Regions from separate parts of the Allorhizobium ampelinum S4 genome, predicted to be linked through region 1. Evidence: predicted binding sites of a transcription regulator. Region 1 holds the regulator's gene; the other holds the start of a gene.
What was found. Region 1 encodes LexA, which represses DNA repair genes until DNA is damaged. Its sites were predicted from a motif close to TGTTCNNNNTGTGTTCNG; they were not measured.
Positions count from the first base shown of each region.

Region 2: the regulator LexA is predicted to act here: its motif matches at 3,967-3,984, upstream of dinB (DNA polymerase IV).

Region 1 covers NC_011989.1:2,104,139-2,116,319, forward strand. Annotated here, with positions in the region: gene AVI_RS10035 (amino acid ABC transporter permease) at 1-365, shown strand, start outside; gene AVI_RS10040 (amino acid ABC transporter ATP-binding protein) at 477-1,247, shown strand; partial or broken gene AVI_RS10045 (amidase) at 1,505-2,902, opposite strand; gene alaS (alanine--tRNA ligase) at 2,969-5,632, opposite strand; gene recA (recombinase RecA) at 5,802-6,890, opposite strand; gene AVI_RS10065 (carbohydrate kinase family protein) at 7,137-8,102, shown strand; gene AVI_RS10070 (pseudouridine-5'-phosphate glycosidase) at 8,099-9,022, shown strand; gene lexA (transcriptional repressor LexA) at 9,413-10,132, shown strand; gene AVI_RS10080 (ComEC/Rec2 family competence protein) at 10,113-12,181, opposite strand, start outside.
Region 2 covers NC_011989.1:2,788,610-2,800,790, forward strand. Annotated here, with positions in the region: gene AVI_RS13250 (GMC oxidoreductase) at 1-49, opposite strand, end outside; gene AVI_RS13255 (aminotransferase class V-fold PLP-dependent enzyme) at 212-1,387, opposite strand; gene AVI_RS13260 (winged helix-turn-helix transcriptional regulator) at 1,860-2,216, opposite strand; gene AVI_RS13265 (nitroreductase family protein) at 2,340-2,939, shown strand; gene AVI_RS13270 (ester cyclase) at 2,959-3,360, shown strand; gene dinB (DNA polymerase IV) at 4,060-5,184, shown strand; gene AVI_RS29650 (DUF1127 domain-containing protein) at 5,545-5,691, opposite strand; gene AVI_RS13280 (3'-5' exonuclease) at 5,863-6,843, opposite strand; gene AVI_RS13285 (Orn/Lys/Arg family decarboxylase) at 7,202-9,559, shown strand; gene AVI_RS13290 (GNAT family N-acetyltransferase) at 9,582-10,142, shown strand; gene AVI_RS13295 (PAAR-like domain-containing protein) at 10,447-10,680, opposite strand; gene AVI_RS29150 (type VI immunity family protein) at 10,817-11,857, opposite strand; gene AVI_RS29155 (type VI immunity family protein) at 11,933-12,181, opposite strand, start outside.

The sequences.
Region 1 (12,181 bases):
AAGTCATTCGCGGCGGCCTGCAGGCGATTCCCAAGGGACAGTTCGAAGGTGCCGATTCGCTTGGCCTGAGCTACTGGCAGAAAATCCGGCTGATCGTCCTGCCGCAGGCGATCAAGCTGGTCATTCCGGGTATCGTCAATACCTTTATCGGGCTGTTCAAGGATACGTCGCTGGTCTCGATCATTGGCATGTTCGACCTCCTGGGTATCGTCATCCTCAACCTGTCGGACTCCAACTGGGCAACGCCTGAGACAGCCGTAACCGGTCTGGTGTTTGCAGGCTTCATCTACTGGCTGTTCTGCTTCAGCATGTCGCGCTACTCGTATTTCATGGAACGGCACCTCGACACGGGCCACAAGCACTAGCATCTGTCGGTTTCGACCTGATCCGGCAGTTGCTTCATTCTTTCGTTCGTTTGTCGGGACAAGATCGACGTCCGGCTTTCCTGACAAACTCCACTTCTAGGAAACTCAATTATGGCTGAAGCTCAAACCTCCATCGAGAAAGCCCCAACCAAAACCGCAATCGAATTGATTGCCATGAACAAATGGTATGGCGAATTTCACGTCCTTCGTGACATCAACCTCAAGGTCGCGACCGGCGAGCGGATCGTCATCGCGGGTCCGTCGGGCTCCGGCAAGTCGACGATGATCCGCTGCATCAACCGGTTGGAGGAACACCAGACCGGACAGATTATCGTCGACGACATCGAGTTGACCAACGACCTCAAGAAGATCGATGAAGTCCGTCGCGAAGTCGGCATGGTGTTCCAGCACTTCAATCTGTTCCCGCATCTGACGATCCTCGAGAATTGCACACTGGCACCGATCTGGGTCCGCAAGATGCCGAAGAAGGAAGCCGAAGAAGTTGCGATGCACTATCTGAAGCGCGTCAAGATCCCGGAACAGGCCAATAAATATCCAGGCCAGCTCTCCGGTGGCCAGCAGCAGCGCGTGGCTATTGCACGTGCGCTCTGCATGAAGCCAAAAATCATGCTATTCGACGAACCGACCTCGGCACTTGACCCGGAAATGGTCAAGGAAGTGTTGGACACTATGGTGGGTCTGGCGGAAGAGGGCATGACCATGCTGTGCGTTACCCATGAAATGGGCTTCGCCCGCCAGGTTGCCGACCGGGTGATCTTCATGGACCAGGGCCAGATCGTCGAACAGAACGCGCCCGCCGAGTTCTTCGACAACCCGCAGCACGAGCGCACCAAGCTGTTCCTCAGCCAGATCCTGCACTAAAGTTTGTCAGGGAAAAGCGGAATCCGGTTTTCCCGAAAAGACAAACGAAACTAAGAGAAGCAAGAGTCTGTCTGGTTCAATCTGAACCAGACAGACTCTCGGATCTGACCAGTCTCGACCGTTTGTCTGAAAAGCCATGACGAATTGCAGAATTTGTCATGGCTGTATTCGATAGAGCGACATTGTTGATGTCGCCCTCTCCGCCATGGCTTACCCCCGCTCCTACAGCGCTTCAAACGAATTTAGAACCGCGCATTCTATAGGGTTTTGGGGCGAGCGGGCGGCCCTTGCACGGCCTTTGCCAGTGAAAACAGCAGGGGCTCCTGGAATGGAAATGCCATTAAATCCAGTCCAACCGGCAGGCCTTCAGATTGCCCTACCGGCACGTTTATGGCCGGCCATCCAAGCGCTGAAGCCAGTACGCCATTACGTTCGGGTCTCGACGGTTCACCGATCAAAAGAGCCGCGCGCTGTTGAACAGGGTAGGCCAGCGCGTCAAGCCGATGCTCCAGCATAATCTGCTCGGTAAGCGTTCGTATCGTCTTCGCAGCAGCGATCTTACGGGCATAAACTAGCTTCGCGTCATCCCTATCCGCTTCCAGGGCCGTTTTAAGCAGCATATGCATGGTCGAATGCGGCCAGCGTCCGTCTTCGACATAGGCTCTGAAGCTACGGATCGGGGCATGGGTATTCAAGCCGCTCAGCAAGCCATCGAATGCGCTTTCAAATTCGTGAGCATGCAGCGCCAGGTCACTATATAGCGTTCCAGAATTGAACTGTGGTTCCGCGATATCGACAACAACGACATCGCTGCTGCGAAGCCGCTCAAAAGCAGCATCCAGGCATTGATTTATGCCGACATGCTCCCGACCTGTACCAAACAGCCCAGACAGCACACCGATGCGCATACCCTCGACTTTCGGCCATCGTGACACGTTAAGACCGTTCCTATCGAAATCTCGGGCCGCCAAACTCACGGCGTCATCCCTATCAAAGCCAATCATCATCCGAAATGCCAGTGCCAGATCTTCGAGCGTCCCCGCGAGCGGCCCCAGCACGTCCATGGTCGGCGAGACGGGAATCGTGCCGCTTCGGGCGATCAGCCCCCGGCTCGGCCTCAATCCGAAAACGCCGCAAACATGCGCGGGATTGCGGATCGAATTCACCGTTTCCGTACCTAACGCAACCGTGCAAGCCCCAATCGCCACAGCAATGGCCGAGCCACCGGAAGATCCGGCTGGAGTACGGGACGGATCGTAGGGATTGAGTGACTAGCCGCCAAGCAAGCTTAATGTGCTTCCCGCCCCGGCCAGTTCATCCAGATTGGTCTTGCCGATCACCACCGCGCCATGCTGCTTCAACTGGCGCAGCGCAAAGGCATCACGACGCGGAACATAGTCTTTAAGGGCGACGGCCCCGCCGGTCGTGTTCAGCCCCGCGGTTTCAATATTGTCCTTGACGGCAACAATCATGCCCCGTAGCGGAAGGTACTCACCCTCTTCATGCCGACGGTCCACCGATTTAGCCTCATCCAACACCAATGGATTGAGGCAGAGGAACGCATTAAGCTGCCCGAAAATCCGGAGGTTCTCCAGGCAACGTTCCGCATGAGCGACAGACAAGCCGAGCGTTGCCCCTTGATCCTCCACAACCATAAACCGCAAGCTCCGAGCGACAGTGTCGGACCGAAAAGAGGAAGCCGACCATCTTAAAGCCTAGGATTAGGCCGCCTCAATGGCCTTGGCAACGGCTTCGATGGCATCGTCGGCCTTGGCACCATCAGGGCCACCTGCCTGGGCCATATCAGGCCGTCCACCGCCACCCTTACCACCAAGGGCGGACGAGGCAATACGGACCAAATCGACGGCGGAAACCTTGCTGGTCAGATCACCCGTCACACTCGCGACAGCACTGGCTTTGCCATCCTCAGCAACTGCGATCAGCAGGACAACGCCAGACCCGAGTACAGATTTGGCCTCGTCGGCCATGCCCTTGAGATCCTTAGGATCAATCCCAGCGAGTTGCTTGCCGATGAACTTGATCCCACCTAACTCGCGCGGCACGTCGGCAGCGCCGGTTGAACCGCCGCCCATCGCAAGCTTCCGCTTGGCATCAGCCAATTCGCGTTCCAGCTTGCGGCGCTCGTCCACCAAAGCTTCGACGCGAGAAACGACATCGACGGGTTGGACCTTCAAGGCGGATGCCAGCGCTTTGACACGCTCATCCTGTTCGGCCAGATAGGCACGGGCGGATTCGCCAGTCAGTGCCTCGATCCGGCGGACGCCTGCACCAACAGCGCTTTCCGCCACCAGACGCACCAAGCCGATATCGCCTGTCGCCGAGACATGCGTTCCACCGCAAAGCTCAATGGAATAGGGCCTGCCCGCCTTGGGACCGCGCACCACCGTCCCCATCGACACGACACGCACTTCATCGCCATACTTCTCGCCAAACAGCGCCATGGCACCCTCGGCAATCGCATCATCCACCGCCATCAAGCGGGTGGTGACAGCAGCATTCTGGACAATAATTTCATTGGCCATGTCTTCTACGATCTTCAACTCCTCCGCCGTCACAGGCTTTGGATGAGAAATATCGAAGCGAAGACGCTCCGGCGCAACCAGCGAGCCCTTCTGTGCCACATGGCTGCCCAGCACATCGCGCAACGCCTCATGCAGCAGATGTGTCGCGGAGTGGTTGGCCCGTAGCCTGGAGCGACGAGCATGATCAACATTGAGCGCGACGACCGTACCGGCGCGAACAGTCCCTTCACGAACAGTGGCAACGTGGACAAACAGCCCCTCGCCCTTCTTCAAGGTATCGCGCACCTCAAGAACGAACCCATCGCCAACGATCTCACCTGTATCGCCAACCTGGCCACCAGATTCGCCATAGAACGGTGTCTGGTTGACCACGACCTGAACATTCTCGCCCGCCGTAGCTTGCTCGATCACCGCACCATCACGCACCAGCGCCTGAATTTCGCCCTCGGCGCTTTCGGCGGAATAACCGAGAAACTCGGTTGCGCCGTGCTTGTCCTTCAACTCGAACCAGACAGTTTCCATCGCCTTGTCGCCGGAGCCCGACCAACTGGCACGGGCTTCGGCCTTCTGACGCTGCATAGCATCGTTAAAGCCGGTGATATCGACGCCAATGCCACGGGCGCGCAAGGCATCCTGCGTCAGATCCAGGGGAAAACCGTAGGTGTCGTAAAGCTTGAACGCGGTCTCGCCGTCAATGCTATCGCCCTTGTTCAGAGTGGCCGTGGCGTCGGACAGCAGCGAAAGGCCACGCTCCAACGTCTTGCGGAAACGGTTTTCCTCGAGCTTCAAGGTTTCGGAAATCAACGCCTCGGCGCGGACCAGTTCCGGGTAGGCGCGCCCCATCTGCTGCACAAGCACAGGCAGAAGCTTGTAAATCATCGGATCGCGGGAACCGAGCAGTTCCGCATGTCGCATGGCGCGGCGCATGATCCGGCGCAGAACATAGCCGCGGCCTTCGTTCGATGGCAACACACCGTCTGCAATCAGGAACGCAGAAGACCGCAGATGATCGGCGATCACCCGGTGGCTGGCCCGGCGCTCGCCCTCAGCCGGAACACCGGTGAGATCAACGGAAGCATCGATCAGCGCGCGGAACAGGTCGATATCGTAATTGTCGTGCTTGCCCTGCAACAGGGCGGCAACCCGCTCCAGGCCCATGCCCGTATCGATGGATGGACGCGGCAGGTCAACCCGTTGTTCCTTGGTCACCTGTTCATATTGCATGAAAACCAGGTTCCAGATCTCGATGAACCGGTCGCCATCCTCATCGGCGGAACCTGGAGGTCCGCCCCAGATATGGTCGCCGTGGTCATAAAAAATTTCGGAGCACGGACCGCAGGGACCGGTATCACCCATTGCCCAGAAATTGTCGCTGGTGCCAATCCGGATTATCTTCTCTTCCGGCAGGCCTGCAATTTTCTTCCACAAGCCAAAGGCTTCGTCATCGGTGTGATAGACGGTGACGCAAAGCTTGTCACGATCAATACCGAATTCCCGGGTAATCAGGTTCCAGGCCAATTCGATGGCATTTTCCTTGAAATAATCGCCGAAGGAAAAATTGCCCAGCATTTCGAAAAACGTGTGATGGCGCGCCGTGTAACCGACATTGTCAAGATCGTTATGCTTGCCCCCGGCCCGAACGCATTTTTGCGCTGTGGTCGCACGGGAATAAGGCCGGTGTTCCAGTCCGGTGAAGACATTCTTGAATTGCACCATGCCGGCGTTGGTGAACATCAACGTCGGGTCATTGCGGGGCACGAGCGGGCTCGACGCAACGACTTCATGACCATTGGTCTTGAAGTAATCGAGGAAGGTCGACCGAATGTCATTTACGCCGCTCATGGGATGCCCTTGGAATAAGTGTCCGTTGCCGGACAGACGTCAGAAAACAACGGCTTTTATCGTCCGCCATGACGCCTGTCCAGCCTATCGAAAGAAAAGGGCCGGAGATGTAAATCCCCAGCCCGCAACAATGAACAGATCCAACCGCCAGATAAGCGGTCCTAATCGATCAGGCGTCGTCAAGACCGACGCTGTCATTGGCGTCCGGACCGCCATTTTCAAGAAAACGCTCGGCGATCAGACCGGCATTCTGGCGAAGTGCTGTTTCGATTTCATCGGCAACCGCTGGGTTGTCGCGAAGAAAGATCTTGGCATTTTCCCGGCCCTGCCCCAAGCGCTGGCTATTATAGGAAAACCACGCACCGGCCTTCTCAACAATCCCAGCCTTGACGCCCAGATCGACCAATTCACCGGTCTTCGACACGCCTTCGCCATACATGATGTCGAATTCCACCTGCTTGAAGGGCGGCGCCATCTTGTTCTTGACCACTTTGACGCGGGTCTGGTTGCCAACGATCTCTTCCCGGTCCTTGACCGCGCCGATACGGCGAATATCGAGACGAACCGAAGCGTAGAATTTCAACGCGTTACCACCGGTCGTCGTTTCCGGGGAACCGAACATCACGCCAATCTTCATACGAATCTGGTTGATGAAAACGACCATGCAGTTCGAACGCGAGATCGAGCCCGTCAGCTTGCGCAGCGCCTGGCTCATCAACCGCGCCTGCATGCCCGGCAGGCTATCGCCCATTTCGCCTTCGATTTCAGCTTTCGGTGTCAAGGCCGCAACCGAGTCGATCACCAGCACATCGATCGCCCCCGAACGCACCAGCGTATCGGTGATTTCCAGTGCCTGTTCACCGGTATCTGGCTGTGAGATCAGCAAATTCTGGAGATCAACACCCAGTTTGCGGGCATAAACCGGATCCAGCGCATGCTCGGCATCGACAAAGGCGCAAACACCGCCCTTTTTCTGGGCTTCGGCAATGGTTTGCAGCGCAAGCGTGGTTTTACCGGAGCTTTCCGGTCCATAAATTTCAATGATACGGCCTTTGGGAAGACCACCAATGCCGAGCGCGATATCGAGGCTGAGAGAGCCTGTCGATACGGTTTCAACCTCCACGATTTTCTCGTTCGCGCCGAGCTTCATGATCGAGCCCTTGCCGAACGATCGCTCGATCTGCGACAGGGCCGCTTCCAATGCCTTGCTTTTATCCACCGTTTTGTCCTCTACGAGCCGCAAAGAATTTTGTGACATTTGAACCACCTTTAGGTTATTGAAGCCGCGTAGGCAACGAAACAGCAGACACGAACTATGTACATGGTTTGTTCCGTTCTTGCAAGTCTTGCCCAAGTCTTTGTGTTTATTTTTTAATCTGACGGGTGTTCTCTTAATGTTTCCATGGCATTGGCCGTTAAGAGAAGTTGGTTTTCAGCCCATCGTACCCTTCGGAATGACGCCTTCGCGATTCGAATTTCCACTGTTTCCAGGAGGCTGGCAGGTATGAGTCTCGACATTCTCGTTCTGGGCGGCGCGCATATCGATCGGCGCGGACGCATCGATGCGGAAACCATTGCTGGCGCCAGCAATCCGGGGCGATGGTTGGAAGAACCGGGCGGCGGTGGCTTCAACGCGGCGCGCGCCCTGGCACGACTTGGATTGAATGTTGCTATGATCAGCCCCCGCGGCGGCGATGCGCTTGGCCAACGGGTGGCGGTCGCCGCCGAAGCGGCTGGCGTCGACGACCGGCCCTTCACCTTTTTGGATCGGAGCACCCCAAGCTACACTGCTATTTTGGAAAAAGACGGCAATCTGGTGATCGGCTTGGCCGATATGGAGCTCTACCGCTTGTTCTCGCCACGCCGGCTGAAAGTACGCGCCGTTCGCGAATCTTTCGAAGCCACACGCGTTTTGCTGGTTGATGCCAACCTGCCGCAAGAGACGCTGGAGGCGATTGCGGCCATGGCGCGTGAGCTTGCCAAGCCTCTGGCCGGGATCGGCATTTCACCGGCCAAGGTGGTGCGATACGCCGACTGCCTCGATAGGTTCGATATGCTGTTTCTCAACAGCGCTGAAGCAGCGGTTCTGGCGGGAACAAAACCGGATGCCCCTTCTGATTGGCCGGATCTGCTTCGCGCCAAAGGCCTCCATGGCGGCGTTGTCACCAATGGTGCGGGACCGGTCGTTGCCTTTGATCCAAGCGGTGACTATGCCTTGACCCCGCCGCCACTGGACGCACTGGCCGATGTGACCGGAGCTGGCGATTCGCTTTGTGCGGGGGTGCTTTCGCAAAGAGTGAATGACAGTTCCTTGCCGCTGGCGCTGCGCCACGGTGTTGCTTTGGCTGGCCTGACCCTGCTATCTGACAGGGCAACAGACGAGGACCTCACCGCAGATCGCCTCGCCGCGCGCCTTGACCTTGTTGGCGAGCCGCGCGCCCTTCCCCGCCAAACGAGTTCCCGATCATGACCCGTTCGATTTCTCCGCTCCTGCCCATCGTATACGCCCGCGAAGTGGCTGCGGCCAAGACGCGCAATGCGCCTATTGTCGCGCTGGAATCCACCATTATCACCCATGGCATGCCCTATCCGAAAAATGTCGAGATGGCGCAAAGCGTGGAGGCAATCATTCGCGACGGTGGTGCGGTCCCGGCGACCATCGCCGTGATTGAAGGCGTTTTGCATATCGGGCTGGAAGAAGATCAGTTGCAAAAACTGGCGCAAATGACTGATGTCCTGAAGGTCTCTCGTGCCGATCTCGCCTACGCCATTGCCGAACGCCGCACCGGCGCTACCACGGTAGCCGCGACGATGATCGCTGCCGCCCGCGCCAATATCTCGGTTTTTGCCACCGGCGGCATCGGCGGCGTGCATCGTGGCGCAGAAGAAAGCTTTGACATTTCAGCGGACCTGGAAGAACTGGCCCGCACCCCTGTCATCGTCGTCTGCGCCGGAGCAAAAGCTATTCTTGATATTCCCAAGACATTGGAAGTCCTGGAAACCCGTGGCGTACCTGTCGTGACTTACGACAGCGACGAATTTCCAGCCTTCTGGTCGCGGGAATCGGGCTTGAAAAGCCCACTTAAACTGGAAAGCCCCGCAGCAATTGCCAATTTCCAGAAGGTACGCGACCAATTGGGCATTGATGGCGGCATGTTGATCGCCAATCCCGTGCCGGAAGCAGAGGAAATCGCGCGCGAGGAGATGGAAATCTATATTGGCCGGGCGCTGGCCGCGGCTGAACGCGAGGAAATCACTGGCAAAGCCGTCACGCCTTTCCTGCTCGACGCAATCTATCACCTCACCGACGGCCGCAGCCTGACCACCAATATCGCGTTGGTGGAAAACAACGCGCGTCTTGCCGCGGAAATTGCCGTCGCGATGCTGTAAGCCACTGATATCAAAATGGATCGGGGGTGATAATGTCCCCGATCAGACACTGCGGCAGATTATTGTTGTCGATTTATCGTTGGCCATCCGCACTGAAACAACTTGCTACCAACTTTCATTCCGCAATTTCACGTCTTCGATAGTATCGATTTTCTCTATCTTTCTGCCCATTCCCAACCGACAGTCGTCAGGACAATAAAGCAAAGGCTTTCTGTTTCTATAGGAGCCTCTCAGCCTCCCGTATTTAAAGGATGCTTCTCGTTCGTCTCCTCTTCAACGCCGTCTCTCGCCGCGTCATCGAAGGAAATTTGCAAGAAGGACTTGCGGAACACAACTGGAACAGATAGCGTATGTTCTGTATTTGTTTCATAATTCAAAGGGTAGGTCCCAATGCTGACTCGCAAGCAACAGGAACTTTTGCTGTTTATACACGAGCGCATGAAGGAGTCTGGGGTGCCGCCCTCCTTCGATGAGATGAAGGATGCCCTGGACCTCGCCTCAAAATCCGGCATTCACCGGCTGATCACCGCTTTGGAAGAGCGCGGTTTCATCCGTCGCTTGCCAAACCGTGCACGAGCGCTGGAAGTTATCAAGCTGCCAGAGGCCATGACCTCCAGCATACCGCCCCGACGTACAGGATTTTCGCCATCCGTCATTGAAGGCAGCCGAGGCAAGTTGCAGGCAGTTCCATCCGCTCCGGCCAAACAGGTCGAGGAAGTACGCAATTCCTCATCCATACCTGTCATGGGCCGTATCGCGGCAGGCGTGCCGATCTCCGCTATCCAGAACAACACCCATGACATTTCCGTGCCGATGGAAATGCTGGGCAGCGGCGAACATTACGCCCTTGAGGTCAAAGGCGATTCGATGATCGAAGCTGGCATTCTCGATGGCGACACGGTGATCATCCGCAACGCCACCACCGCCAATCCGGGCGATATCGTCGTTGCTCTGGTAGACGATGAGGAAGCCACGTTGAAACGCTTCCGCCGCCGTGGGGCGTCCATCGCGCTGGAAGCTGCCAATCCGGCCTATGAGACCCGGATTTTCGGACCGGACCGGGTAAAAATCCAGGGCAAGCTTGTCGGTCTTATTCGTCGCTATCACTAAGCTCACTGACATCTCCAGCGCCTGACTGGACGTCGTCGCTGGCAGCAGATGGAACATTGGCGTGGGCCGTACCATTCGGTCGATCATAGCGATTGCTGCGCCAGTCGAAATAACGATGGCGGGTCCAGGGCCGATACTGATTTTGAAATGCCGTAACGATATGCAGCGTTCGGGTGGCGGGATCACCAAGCGTGATCTCCATTGCACCGAACCGTCGCAGATCGTTACGGGTCAGGACTTTCGGGGGACGTGACAGCATCGGTCCAGCGTTAGCGGCCTTCTCGGTTTGCAAGAAGGCGAGAGGTTCGCCCGCTTCTATTAGGGACGGGGAATTCTGGTCTGAGTTTGAGGCGCCGCCCTTCACTTGGCTATCTGTGGGCACTGCAACACCCTTCCCCGGTACCGTCGTTACACTGGCTGCAGAAATGTCTCCCGCTTGCGTTCGGCTGATCGTTTGGGAGCGAACGGACGGGCTGCTGTTGTCAGATGGCAGCATGTCACCATCGGCCATGATCCGTTCAATTTCAACGTCCGCCCCAGTCGCGTCTTCCGCAGGCTCCCGGGTAACGGTGGTTTCGTTTTTTTCTGAGGGAATAGTGGATGCTATCGGCGCCTTACATTCGGCATCACGGCCGGCCTCAGTCGAAACGATCAGGTCGGACAGGGCGCAAGCGGCCTGGTTGTAGTCGCGGTTCTGCACCAGGCTGACGGTCCAACCATTGCTGAGCCTCGCGAGGCAAAAGGCATCGGTGCGGCAATGGAAAAGATCAGGTTTTTTATCGGCCTTCTCCTTTGCCGTCGTCATCTCCGCCATCGCCTGTTGCGGCTCTACTGGCTCTCTTCCCTTGACTTTTTGGCCCCCCGTCTTTGTTTTTCCGGCCCGCGTTGTTTCCCGCGCCTTGTCCTCGCCTTTCCCCGCGCCCTGTTGGCCTGTCTCGATCTCAACAGCTGCCAGCTTGGGCAATATTTCAGGCGCAATCGGATCGGCAATGTCGAGCACTGAGCGCCATTGGTTGAAAATGAAACTCGGCGGACGCTTCTTGTTGGTGGCGATGGTCAAGAGATGGCGGTCGTCGGTCCGAAAGAGAGCGAACAGTTGGCCATCTTCGGATATGGCGAGATCGGGCAGTGGCGGATCGGTTTTTATCGCCTCATAGCCAAACGCCGTCAGCATCATCGCCACGCCAATCAGCCGCAGCCGCGTCTTCATCAGGGTCAGTATCAGCAGGCCGGTTGCCGAGACCGGCAGAAACCACCACTCGAACCGGCCGAAGGTGAAGCCATTACCCCAGCTCGCGACCTTGCTGGCAATCATCAATACGCCCTCAAGGCCAAGCCCCATCAACTGGATCGGCCATTGGTCCAGACCGAACGGCATGAGCAGCACGCCGATCATCGCCGCTGGCATGACAAGCATCGACATAAGGGGAGCCGCCAGGAGATTTGCCTCCAACCCATGCAATCCGACCCGGTGGAAATGCGCCGCTGAAAACATCGCTGTGGAAAAACCGCCAAGTGCAGAGGTCATCAGAATGCCGCTGACCAGCGTCATCAACGGCTTCAGCACTGTCAGCGCCGGGATCGCCGGCAGGATGGGAGGCATTCTTGGGCGTTGGCGCCAAAGGTCGAATCCGGCGATCAGGGCAAAGGTGGCTGCAAAGGACATTTGCAGGCTCGGTCCCATGACCTGGGACGGCGAGAGGAGAATCACAAGGATAGCCGCCAGCGCGGCATTGCGCAGGCTGAGCACAGGTCGGTCGAAGAAAGCCGCCGACAGCATGATAACCATCATCAGATACGCGCGCTGGGCGGCAATGTCGTAGCCGGAAATGAGAAAATAGCCGGTCGTGGTGGCTATCGCCCCTGCTGCGGCAGTCTTCTTGATCGAGCGGGCCTCCGCCATGCCAGGGACAAGGCTCAAGAGGCGCCGGATCCCCACGAAGAACAGCCCACCGGCCAGTGCCATATGCAGACCGGAAATCGAGATGATATGGGCAAGGCCGGAAACGCGAAGATCGTTATTGGCCTCCTCCGAAAGGCCGCGCCGCT
Region 2 (12,181 bases), 680 kb from region 1:
CGGGATTGACGATTTCTTCGGCAGGCGCCGAAACTTTTTTCGAAGACACGATAAAGACCCCCTAGGAAATATTGGGTTCGAAAGGAATACGAGGTTCAAAGCAGGCCTGTCCGGTCCGGATCGCACCGGACAGGTCTGTTCATTCTCTTGGTTTGCTTGTCTTTTTGGGAAAACTGGCTTCCCCTCCGTTCAACCGGAAGGGAAATCGAACTCACATGACAATGTGCTGGTGGTTGGCATTCATCTCAACGACTTCATGGCGAAGAGAGGGAATGACATCCTGATTGCTGGAGACGATCTCCGCCATGATTTCCGAAATGCGCGTGCAATCGGCTTCGACATAGCCAAGACGGGTGATTTCCGCCGTGCCGACCCGCATGAAGCCATCCACATGGATGTTATGCTGCTTCAGTTTATCGCGATATCCCTGACCCATCTGCCGGTCGAGCTTGGGCAGCACCTGGTGGCAATAGGATAATTCCGAGAATTTCTTGGTGGACTGGCCCCGCATCTCATAGCCCTTGGCTTGCAGCGTGTTGGCGAAGGCGCGCGAATTCTTCACCACCTGCTCGGCATAACGCTCCCATGGCACTTCATCGATGACGATGCCCAGCGAGGCAATGCGCGCCAGATGCGGATTGCAAATCATCGTCGGTCCATTCAACGGCGTGAAATTGGAGACGATGTCGATGCGATCGTTCAATTCTTTGCTGTTGGTGACGATAATGCCGCCCTGCGGACCGGGGAATGTCTTGTGGGTTGAGCCAAACAGAATATCGGCGCCCTCGTTGAGCGGGTCCTGATACTGCTTGCCAACGATCAGGCCAAGGCTGTGCGAGCCATCATAGGCGACGATGCCGCCATAGCTGTGCACAAGATCGGCCACTTCGCGCACCGGCATGGGAACGGTGAAGATCGACGCACCGAGAATGACCAGCTTCGGCTTTTCCCGCTCAAGCAGCTCCAGAGTGGCTTCGAGATCGAGCTGCCACTCCTCATCATCGAACGGAAGCGGCAAGGAAACCCGGTCAAACACTTCGTAATTGAAGGGATATCCGCCACCTGGAAAGAAAGGAGGCACACGCCCGACCTTGTCGCCCGGTGAGGTCAGCGCGAAGACAACGGCCATCAGGCTCGCACTGCCGGAAATCGGGGAAATATTCACATATTCGGCGTTGAAAAGTTTTTTAGCCTTCTGCTCGGTGATCGCGACGATTTCCTGGGAAATATCGGTGCCGGCATAAAATGGCGCCGCATAGCGGGACGCAAGGTCGGAACTCAGGGCCGCCAAAGCGGCCGGAGACATACGGTTTTCACTGACGATCAGGTTGATAGCACCCGTTCTCACATCATTATGCTTGCTAATAAGTTTTACAATTTCATTCATAATTCGCCTCGTTAATCCTGGGAGGTTTAAGGACTGCGCGCGAGAATTAGCAGTCAGTAAATTCTAAAACTACCCTAAATTGTAACTGTAATTTTTGATTGTTTTTTTCAACCCAAAAAAAGTCATTCGGCGCCGTCAGGACAGAGACGTCAGGATGTTGCCGACGGCGCATGGCGCGAGCTTCATGATCTCCAAGAGCTAGCCTTGGTGAAACATAAACAAGAACAATATGTTATGTTATTTCTTAGAAGAAGCCACTACGGCAGGCGGCAAAGGCAGCACGAGGCTCTGCACCGCAATCGACCCGTTTTCGCAATCAGTTTCCGATCCAAGCGTACCGATACCGAGCAGCCCTTGATGAGCGATGGCCCGAAGCTTTTAGCGGCGTATTCAACAGGTCATACGGCGCATGAAACCTTAAGAACCAGCAACCCATCGCTTAATCGATCTATTCGCCAAAAGCCGATGCTTTTTAACGATCACGCCCCAACGATCTGGATTTGCGGATCGTTGCATGATTTGCCTCGGCCCAATTTTTCATCAGATGAAACGGCACCAACAAGGAACGCCCAAGCGGAGTGAGATCATATTCCACCCGCTGCGGGACAACCGGATAGACCCGGCGTTCGACAAGGCCATCCAGTTCCAGTCGCCGAAGCGTCTGCGACAGCATCCGCTGCGAAATATCGGGAATGCATCGCTTCAGCTCTGAAAACCGCAGCGTCCCCCCTTCGAGGTGCAGAGCGATCAGCATGCTCCAGCGGTCGGATACGCGGTGAAGCACATCGCGTATGGGGCAGTTTTCCAGGTTGTTTTCCAGAGTTTCCATCACGTTAAACGATTGCCCGGTTACCTCAGGGTTACCAGGTAATTTCTCGCTCCCTTTCTTGCGCCGCTGACCACCGCGCCATAGCCTGGCGCGACTGGTAACGAGAAGAGAGCAGGTTCAATAATGGATGTAAAGACAATCTCCCGCACAGCGGACCACCCGATCGAAGATTTCTTCCTGGATCGTTGGTCTCCGCGTGCCTTCACCGAAGAGACGATTTCCGAACAGGATTTGCTTGGCGTGCTGGAGGCGGCGCGCTGGGCACCCTCCGGCCTGAACGCCCAGCCCTGGCGCTTTATTTACAGCTTCCGCGGAGAATCCCAATTTGATGGAGTCATCGCGGCGCTCTGGGAAGGAAACCGGATCTGGGCGCAACATGCGGCGGCGCTGATCGTCATCACCACAAAGACAACTCTCGTTCCACCGGGCAGCGATGCGGAGGTTCCCAATCCCGGCCACACCTTCGACGCGGGAACAGCCTGGGGCTATCTCGCGCTCCAAGCCCATCTGAAGGGCTGGTCCACCCATGCCATGGGCGGCATTGACCCGGTAAAGACCGCCGAAGCGGTCAATATGCCCGAGGGATATGCCATGCAGGTGGTCATCGCGATTGGACGACGCGCAAGTGCTGGCCAGCTTCCAGAGGCGCTGCGTGGACGTGAAACACCAAGCCCGCGCCGCCCTGTCGACACCTCCGCTTTCCACGGCACATTTCCCCTTTGACTGAATAGAGACGAGAATCATGAGCGACCATAAAAAGGCGATTGTCAGAAAACTCATTGAGGAGGTTCAGGTCGGCGGCAATTACGCCGTCTTCGATGCCCTGATGCATCCTGATTTCATCGACCACACGCCCACCCCCGGCTTCGCACCGGATCGCGACAGCGTGCGGGCATTCTACCGTGCCTTCCACGCCTCCTTCTCCGAACCGGTCTGCGAGATCGATTTTCAGACCGCCGAAGGCGACCTCGTCACCACCCGCAAGGTCTATTCCGTTACCCACACTGGCGCCTTTAACGGCATTCCGCCAACCGGACGGCGCATAACATTCGACGTTATCGATGTGCTGAAGATCGAAGGAGAGTTCATTACCGCGCATTGGGGCATTCTGAACCTCATGAAGATCGTCGCGCAGATAAGCTGACCCTTGAAATAGCCGGCGCGTAGGATCATCTGCGCGTCTGCGCCTGTCGGAACGAGAGGATAGAGGAAAAGGTCCGAATCAAGGGATCGAAACCAAAAAAGCTCCAAATCTTTGTCGCCATCTTGATCCGACACCCTTCTGCATAATTCCTTAGACCAGAATCGATTCAAGGAATTATACAGCAGGTACAAAGCTTTACAGCGCGGTGGGAATTTGCAAATTTAATGATATGGCGCATCCGACAGGATTAGGCATGAAAAATCATAAATACATGATTTATATCAGAAAAATTCCCTTTTTGTCAGTCAAAATTCTCATTTTGTATCGCAGTTTATATCTCACTTTGTATCGCAAAAAATGGACTTCTTACGACTGAAATCTGTTGAATAACAGGGGTAAATATTAGCCGCACGCCGCCGGGAATGCTTGCGCCCTGAGGCGTTTCCAGAAGCCACACGTAGAGAACAAAATGCGGCGTTCTTCCTTGTTTCTTTTATGGTGTTGGCCGACGGCAACAAGCTTTCCCGCATGACGGGATTCACGGCAATCTCGGGCGTTTCATGAACTTCTCCTTTCAGGGCTTTGCAGCTCACTTTGCCGATGCTATGTTCATTATTTGTTCCAAATACTTTTATGCGGCGGTCGGGAGGTCAGGCAGTTTTATTCATGCGCGATAAAACACATCCGAGGGATCACGCCATGACGAGTTCGGAAGGACCTGAGACGGCCATGAGCCCAGATCGTTCGACCGGCGTCTCTGTGCGCAAGATCATCCATGTCGATATGGACGCCTTTTATGCCTCTGTTGAACAGCGCGACAAGCCCGAACTGCTCGGTAAGCCCGTCGCCGTTGGCGGGTCCGCGGCCCGTGGCGTGGTGGCGGCCGCAAGTTATGAGGCACGCGCCTTTGGCGTGCACTCGGCGATGCCGTCCGTGACCGCCAAGCGCAAGTGCCCGGATTTGATCTTCGTGCCACCTCGCTTTGACGTCTACCGGCAGGTCTCTCACCAGATCCGCGAGATCTTCGCCGAATACACGCCGCTCATCGAGCCACTGTCATTGGACGAGGCCTATCTCGATGTCACAGAAAATCTGAAGGGCATGGAGATCGCCACCGAGATCGCGCTGGAAATCCGGGCAAAGATCAAGGCAGCCACGGGTCTCAACGCCTCAGCTGGCATTTCCTACAACAAGTTTCTGGCAAAGATGGCAAGCGACCTGAACAAGCCAAACGGTCAGGCTGTCATCACGCCCAAAAACGGGCCAGGCTTTGTCGAGGCCCTCCCCGTCAAGAGATTCCATGGCGTGGGACCCGCCACGGCCGAGCGGATGCAACGCCATGGGATCGAAACCGGGCTCGATCTGAAATCGAAGTCGCTTCAGTTTCTTCAGACGCATTTCGGCAAGTCAGGGTCCTACTTCTATGGCATCGCGCGAGGCATCGACGAACGGCAGGTCAGAGCAGATCGCATCCGCAAATCTGTTGGTGCTGAGGATACGTTTGTCGAGGACATCGATGATCTCGATCCGGCCAGGGCGGAACTGCGGCCCCTGGCCGAGAAGGTGTGGCGCTATTGCGAGTCGCACGACATCAAGGGAAAGACCATCACCGTCAAAATCAAATATTCGGATTTCAGCCAAGCGACACGCAGCAAGACCGTGGCAGGATACGTATCGGACATCGACATGATCATGGGGATAGCGGAGCCCCTGCTCGCCTCAGTATTCCCGTTCAAACATCCGGTGCGGCTGCTTGGGATCACCCTGTCATCGCTGAACACCGAAGAAAGCGAGCAGACACCGCAGCTCGCGCTCGAACTCTGATGCGACGGCCCTGAAAACGAAAAAGCCTGCCGCGGGAGGAGGTGCGGCAGGCTTTCCGAAAAGAACCGAACAACGGCTGGGAGGAGGAGTGCCGCAGTTCCGACAGACGTGCCCTGGGAGGAGGAGTAGGCCGTCTGAATTCGAAGCTCTGCGGGAGGAGGTGCATCGCTTCGATAAAAATAAGGATACCAGTTTCCGCCGCACACGAAACAGACTTTGCTGCAGTGCAGCTATGCAAGAAGCGCAAGGCCCTTTTGCGGCGTCAGAAGTATCGAGCTGAGGCTCCGTGGTGGGCCACATACAAAAACGCCCGCGTCATCAGCGGGCGTAGTATCAATTCAATAGCTTGGAAAAAGCCGCTTAGCGAGCAACCGACTGGCGGGCAACGCTGTTGATGTCAGCGCGATTGATGCCCAGATCCTGCAGCTCACGGGTGGTCATGCGACCCAGTTCGGTAACGGTCTGACGATACTTGCGCCAATTGTTGAAAGAGCGTGCTACGTTCATGATGATCCCCTTTCGTGAGGTCTCTTGACGCCAGCAACCTTGCCTTGGTTCCAACGTCGTTTCGATAATTGGAATATAGGCCCTTGCCCGCCCGTCGATAAGACACAAGGTCTGAGGTCAGCCATGCACTCAAAGCATTGGTCTTCTCGGAAACTGATCAAAGCGATTGCATCAAGCCCTAAAACGGTCGAAGGCAGTCAGGCGTTTGATCGGTGGATCTGCCTCGGGATAGCGGTAGATTTCGGTTCGCAGGTATGAGAGTTCCTCGTCTAGCGCCTGTTCATCGACTTCGATCCACCAGGATTTCGGACGACCGTCGCTTCCGTCAGACCAACGATAGCCTCTCGCTTTCAGGTGGTCCTTCATGTCAAAGGGGCTATTCTCGGCAAGGATCCGGACACGCGATCGCTGGCTTGCTTGATAGAGTTCAGCAAAAGCGGTGGAGGCCGTTCCATCATTGTCCCTTGCGAGAACCTCCAGGAGCGCGAAACAATCGTCAACCGCACGATGGCCCTCGTGGAAGAAACCCGCCTGCCCGATGAGATAGCCAAGCTTGGTGCCTTCATATCCCCGTGACGACCAATCGATCTCAGCATTCGAGCAGGCCCAGGCCTTGCCCGCAAACATCGGAGACAACATCTCGCAGAATGGACGGTCAAAACCGGCATTGTGGGCGATCACCAAATCCGCGGGTTCGATCAGGGCCTGGACGACCTCCATATCGATCGATTGACCGGCGACCACCTCGTCGGTGATGCCGGTGAGCGTCGTGATGTCAGCGGGAATAGACATGCTTGGCTGCTGAAGCCCGCCATAGACCTCGGTCACGTCACCGATGTTTCCATTGGAATCGAAAGTGAACGCGATCAGCCCGATCTCGATGATCTCATCCTTGCGCCAATTCAAGCCCGTGGTCTCGGTGTCGAGGATGATGCCTTTGAGCGGGAATTCCGGGCGTGGGAACGGTACGACCTCCCGCGGCATAAGTTTTGTGAGGATGCGGTAGCGGCCCGTCTCCGACAAATGGCGAACCATCTCCTCTTCACTCATGGAAGCGACCAGCTGCTCAGGCTTCACGGGTCTTGATTTGGCACGAACAGCGAGCCGATCGCGCGAAACCTCTCCCGAAAACATGTCAAACTGTTCTGTCATTTCTATCGCCATCACTTCGTCGCCGGTTGCCGCCGTTCAAACACGGTGGGACCGGCAGTTCAATCATAATGGAGCATTTTGGGTCGTTAAGTTAAGAACGCCTAACGTGCAACTGCATGCCGATCGCGACAGAGTCCTCCCTTCCCTGCCGCGACGACCTGATCAGTCTCCGGTCTTCGTGAGATCCAGTAGCCCTCTCGGCAGACTATTCACGCATTCCCGTGTTCAGCATTCCCGTGTTCAGGCTTTGCTCTCCATTGACCTTTTGAACGAACGCCAGTGGTAGCGCATCGCCGTTGTCACAGCCCCGTCATAAAATAAGGCGACAGCTTTCGTTCGATCAACTTTGGATGCTGGCATGGATTATTTCAGACGCTTCAACTTCTTGTTCGCCACACCCTCGTTCGACAGCGAGGATTTGGAAGGCGTTCGTTACAAACAGATCATTCAGGAGATCGAGCGTTCCGGTTTTGAAGTGGTGCGTGCCCGCAATCTGGACGACGCAGAGATCGTTGTTCAGACTGATGCCGCCATCGGCTGTATGATGGTCGATTGGGGCAAAAAGGGGCTCGAAGGCAAGACCTCTCACCTCATAAACTTGATGCGCCGCCGCGGGCTGGATTTTCCCATCATCCTCCTGATCCGTGGAAAGCGTTTCGAGGACGTGCCGGTCGAGGTGCTCGACTTCATCGATGGTTACGTTTTCCTGTCGGAGGAAACGCCCGCCTTCATCGCGAAGAACCTCATTAGCCGTCTGAAGCAATATGCGGAAACGCTGAAAACGCCGTTCTTCGGCGCGCTCGTGGATTACGCAGAGGAAGGTAACCATCTCTGGACTTGTCCCGGGCACAATGGCGGCGTGTTCTACAGCCGCAGCCCGATCGGCCGCGTGTTCATGGAGCATCTCGGCGAAGCGGTCTTCCGCGACGACCTTGACAATTCCGTGCTCGACCTCGGCGACCTCCTCACTCATGAGGGGCCGGCGCTTGCGGCACAGAAGGAAGCGGCAAAGATCTTCGGCGCCGAGAAGACCTATTTCGTGTTGAACGGAACATCTACCTCCAACAAGGTCGCGCTTTCCGCCCTTGTCACGGATGGCGACCTCGTGCTGTTCGACCGCAACAATCACAAGGCTGCGCACCATGGGGCCCTGATGATATCGGGTGGCATTCCCATCTACCTGCCGACCACGCGTAACGCTCATGGTCTCATCGGCCCGATCGACTACGCGTCACTGGACGAGACCGCGCTGCGCGCCCGTATTCGCGCCAATCCCCTGGTGAAGGATCCTGACGCCTGGCAGAAACCGCGGCCATTCCGTGTTGCCGTCGTCGAGCAGTGCACCTATGACGGCACGATCCACAATGCCGAGATGATCCTGAAATCGATCGGTCATCTCTGTGACTACATCCTCTTCGACGAGGCCTGGGCCGGGTTCATGAAGTTTCACCCGCTCTATGCGGGGCGGTTCGCCATGGGGCTCGCCAATCTTGGCCCGGATTCCCCGGGCATCATCGCCACCCAGTCCACGCACAAGCAGCTCGCCAGCTTTTCGCAGGCGTCGCAGATCCACATGAAGGATCGCCATATTACCGGGCAAAAGCGGCGTGTGGAGCACCGGCGCTTCAATGAGAGCTTCATGCAGCATGCCTCCACTTCGCCCTTCTATCCCCTGTTCGCCTCGCTCGACGTCGGCGCGCAGATGATGAAGGGTCGTTCCGGCGAGGTGCTGTGGGACGATACGATCCGCCTCGGGATCGAACTCAGGAAGAAGATGCGCGCCGTACGCAGGGAATTCGAGGACAAGGAGCCGCGTGCAGAGCGCCGTTGGTTCTTCGAGCCTTTCGTGCCGGATCGCGTCTTGATCCCTGATGTTGCAAGCCCCGGTGCCTCGCACGACGTGCCATGGGAGAGCATTGCCACCGACCAGCTGGCGACAAACCCGGCTTTCTGGCACCTCACCCCCGATGCATCCTGGCATGGTTTTAGCGGCATGGAACAGGGGTTCGCCATGACGGACCCCAACAAGTTGACGGTGCTGACGCCGGGCTTCGACCGCAAGACTGGTCTCTATGCCGAACATGGCATTCCTGCCCCGATCGTAGCGCAATATCTTCGCGAAAACCGCATTGTTGCCGAGAAGAACGACCTCAACTCCTTGCTCTTCCTGCTGACGCCTGGGGTCGAGGCAAGCAAGGCCGGCACCCTGATAAGCGGCCTCGTGGCCTTCAAGAAGCTGCATGACGACAATGCATTGCTGGAAGAAGTGATCCCGGAATTCTACCGTCGGCGCCCGGGCCGCTATGCCGGCGTGCGCCTGCGCGATCTCTGCGGCGATCTGCACCGCTTCTTTCGGGATGCCAACGTCAGCGCGTTGCAGGCAAAGCAGTTTTCTGCTGCGCACCTACCACCAATGGCGATGTCGCCGCATGACGCGGCACGCAGCCTGGTGCGCAACGACGTCGATTACCTGCCGATCGACGAGATTACTGGACGCATCGCGACAACCCCCTTCGTGGTCTATCCGCCGGGCATCGCCACCATCGTTCCGGGTGAGCGGCTCACCGATCTGGCGCAGCCGATGATCGACTATCTCAAGATGTTCGAATCCTGCTTCAACACCTTCCCCGGGTTCGAAGTGGAAATCCAGGGCGTCTATCGCGAAACGGATGCCGCCGGGCGCGTGCGGCTCTATACCTACGTCGTTGCGGAGTAGTCTGGCCATGTCGGAACAAATGATGGACCAGGACAACCGGATGGTCATCCGGCCGTCGCGCGACGCAGACGTGGAGGCGATGCTAGCGATTTATCGCCGGCATATCCGCCGCGGCCTCGATGAGGGCGTGGACGACAGCGACACCCCCGAGCCGGACGACCTGCGGGAGCGGCGCAAGAACCTCAAGAGCAAACGCTTTCCCCATATTGTCGCAACCATAGACGGCACGGTCGTGGGCTACGCCTATGTGGTTCTGTTTCGCAAGCGGCCGGCCTATCGCTATACGGTCAAACACTCGATCTATGTGCATCACGACCATATCGGCAAGCGGGTCGGAAGCCAGTTGCTGCGCGGTCTGATCGACGCCTGTGCTGCAGCGGGATTCCGGCAGATCATCGGCTACATCGACGCCGACAATGCGGCTTCGCTTGCCTTGCACGATCGTTTCAACTTCGTGCGCGTCGGCCTGTTGCCGGCCGTAGCCTATCGCTATGGCCGCTGGGCCGATAGCGTCATGGTGCAACGTTCGCTGGGGACGGGTGCAACCACGCCACCTCCCCCGCCGCCGTTATCCACACGCTGACGCCCCACCCCGGCTTTATGCTATGGTAGGACCACAGACCTGCTGGGCTCCGCACGCATCCTAAGAGCATTGGACCGAAAAGTGGAACCGGTTTTCGGATAAATCTGATGCGTAAACAAAAACTTAGAGCAGCGCGACCACTGCAATCGGCTGCATGGTGAAGCTCGACACCGTCATGCAGCCTGTTGGAACACCAATGGTAGATCCTGGGCGTACGGGGTCGGGCATTTTTTCAGATCATCGGCCTGGCTTCCTGTTATTCGAAGGAGCAGAGATGCAGCGTTTTTAGCTCAAGTGTGCAGTTTCAAGGTTCATCGCCGAAGGAGCGGTAGAATTCGGAACCCGTGATGCCATTCATGGCACCGCCATGAGAGAATACCGTGGTCGTGCCATTGGCGAGATCACGGGCATAGGCGGCGTTGGTGTAAGGCACCGGTTTATCCGAGCTTTTGCACAGATCCGGAAGAGTTGAGCGAACCCAGCCATCGGAATGGTTATGGCAAAGTGTCAAGCCGTTGATCGAGACAGTTTCCTGCATGAGGCTCAACTTCCCCGGTAATCCCCTTGTTAAAAGCGGGACTATTACCGATCCACCCTCCTGATTAAGTTTAGACGAATAGCCACAAAAGATATCGGCTGTTTCTACATTCTGCAGCAAGGCGACTATATTGTTATTAATCAAAGCGCCTAACCCACGACAAGGTCTCTTCCACACTGTTATAAGGCTCGGGTAAAACGATCATCCCGAGTTCGTAATCCTCAAATCGAACAGACTTTAAGGCTTTTGCGACACGGCGATAATCATCAAGGACGATACCGCGGTTGTTATCCCCCAGTTGTGGCTCATCACCAGCCTGCACAACGATCCCGCCATCGAAATCATGGACAGGGCAGGATGACCCCAGTTTTTCCCGCAAGACAGTTTTGTCACCAAGACTGGTGGCGACCTTATCCCCAAGCACCGTTAACCAATTTATCGACTTAATAGAAATGCCATCGCTCTCTTCAGAATAAACTATAAATTTCCCAGGATCGGAAAAATCCAAACCAGGAAAACGCTTAAGTGCTGGTAGAACTGTGAGCGCATGGCTGCCCGAATAACTGCCATGCTCAAATAAGACGCTGTATCCAGCACTGCCATGAAGGATATCGACGGCAGACGACCAACGCATAGCAATATCAAGCAACACACCATAACCGTGCTCCGCAATAAAACTTGCAGGGAAATAGGCGCAGATATTAGAGCGGCCGAGTGTCATGAGCGGGTCTGGCCCAATAGCGGTAAAGGCTATACTGATGGGGGCCGGTTCATCGACTATTATCTTAGCCGGATAACCAAACACCATCGTGTCCATGGCTTCATCTGGTGGTAGCGATCTCGCTTGCTCCTCATAGTAATCGATATAAGCCTCGCCATCGGCTTTTGTGAGACGGTTTGCATCGACTTTCAGATAATGCGAGATCTTGTCTGCAAACAGCGCGTGATACTCGCGCAGCATTTGGCAAAGTGCCAGACGTGTTTCCACCCTCTCGCCGCCTAGAAAATAGAGTTCAAGGGAAAAGCCGATTCGAGAAATGACAAAGCCGTTGTGTGTCAATTCGACTTTGTCCAGTTCATTGGCAATCTCAGGCGTAAGATGTTTTTTGCCCATAATATCAGTTTTTCGACAGCTAAGATTACAGCGCTGACGAGGCCCCGTATCCGAATCGGCCATGCTCAGGGAACTTCAATTGCCACGCTATAGCGCCAACGGGAGTAACGAGGAAGAGGCTGCCGGAAGCCTGATGCGTCACTCATCAAATCGGCGAACCCATTTTTGCGTCTCCTCCAAAGAGTCCAGTGGTCGCGGCGCATCGATAAGAGGTCGTTGATGTTCATCAAAGCGAATAGGCTTGAGAACTCTGGAGACGTTTCGGTAGGCTTCTGGGATCTGTCCCTTATTCAAATCACCGAGTTCAGGCCTTTCCCCAGCTTGAACAACGATCCCTCCAGCATATGGATATAAAGCACAGAGATCGCCTATGTCTTTTTCAATCTT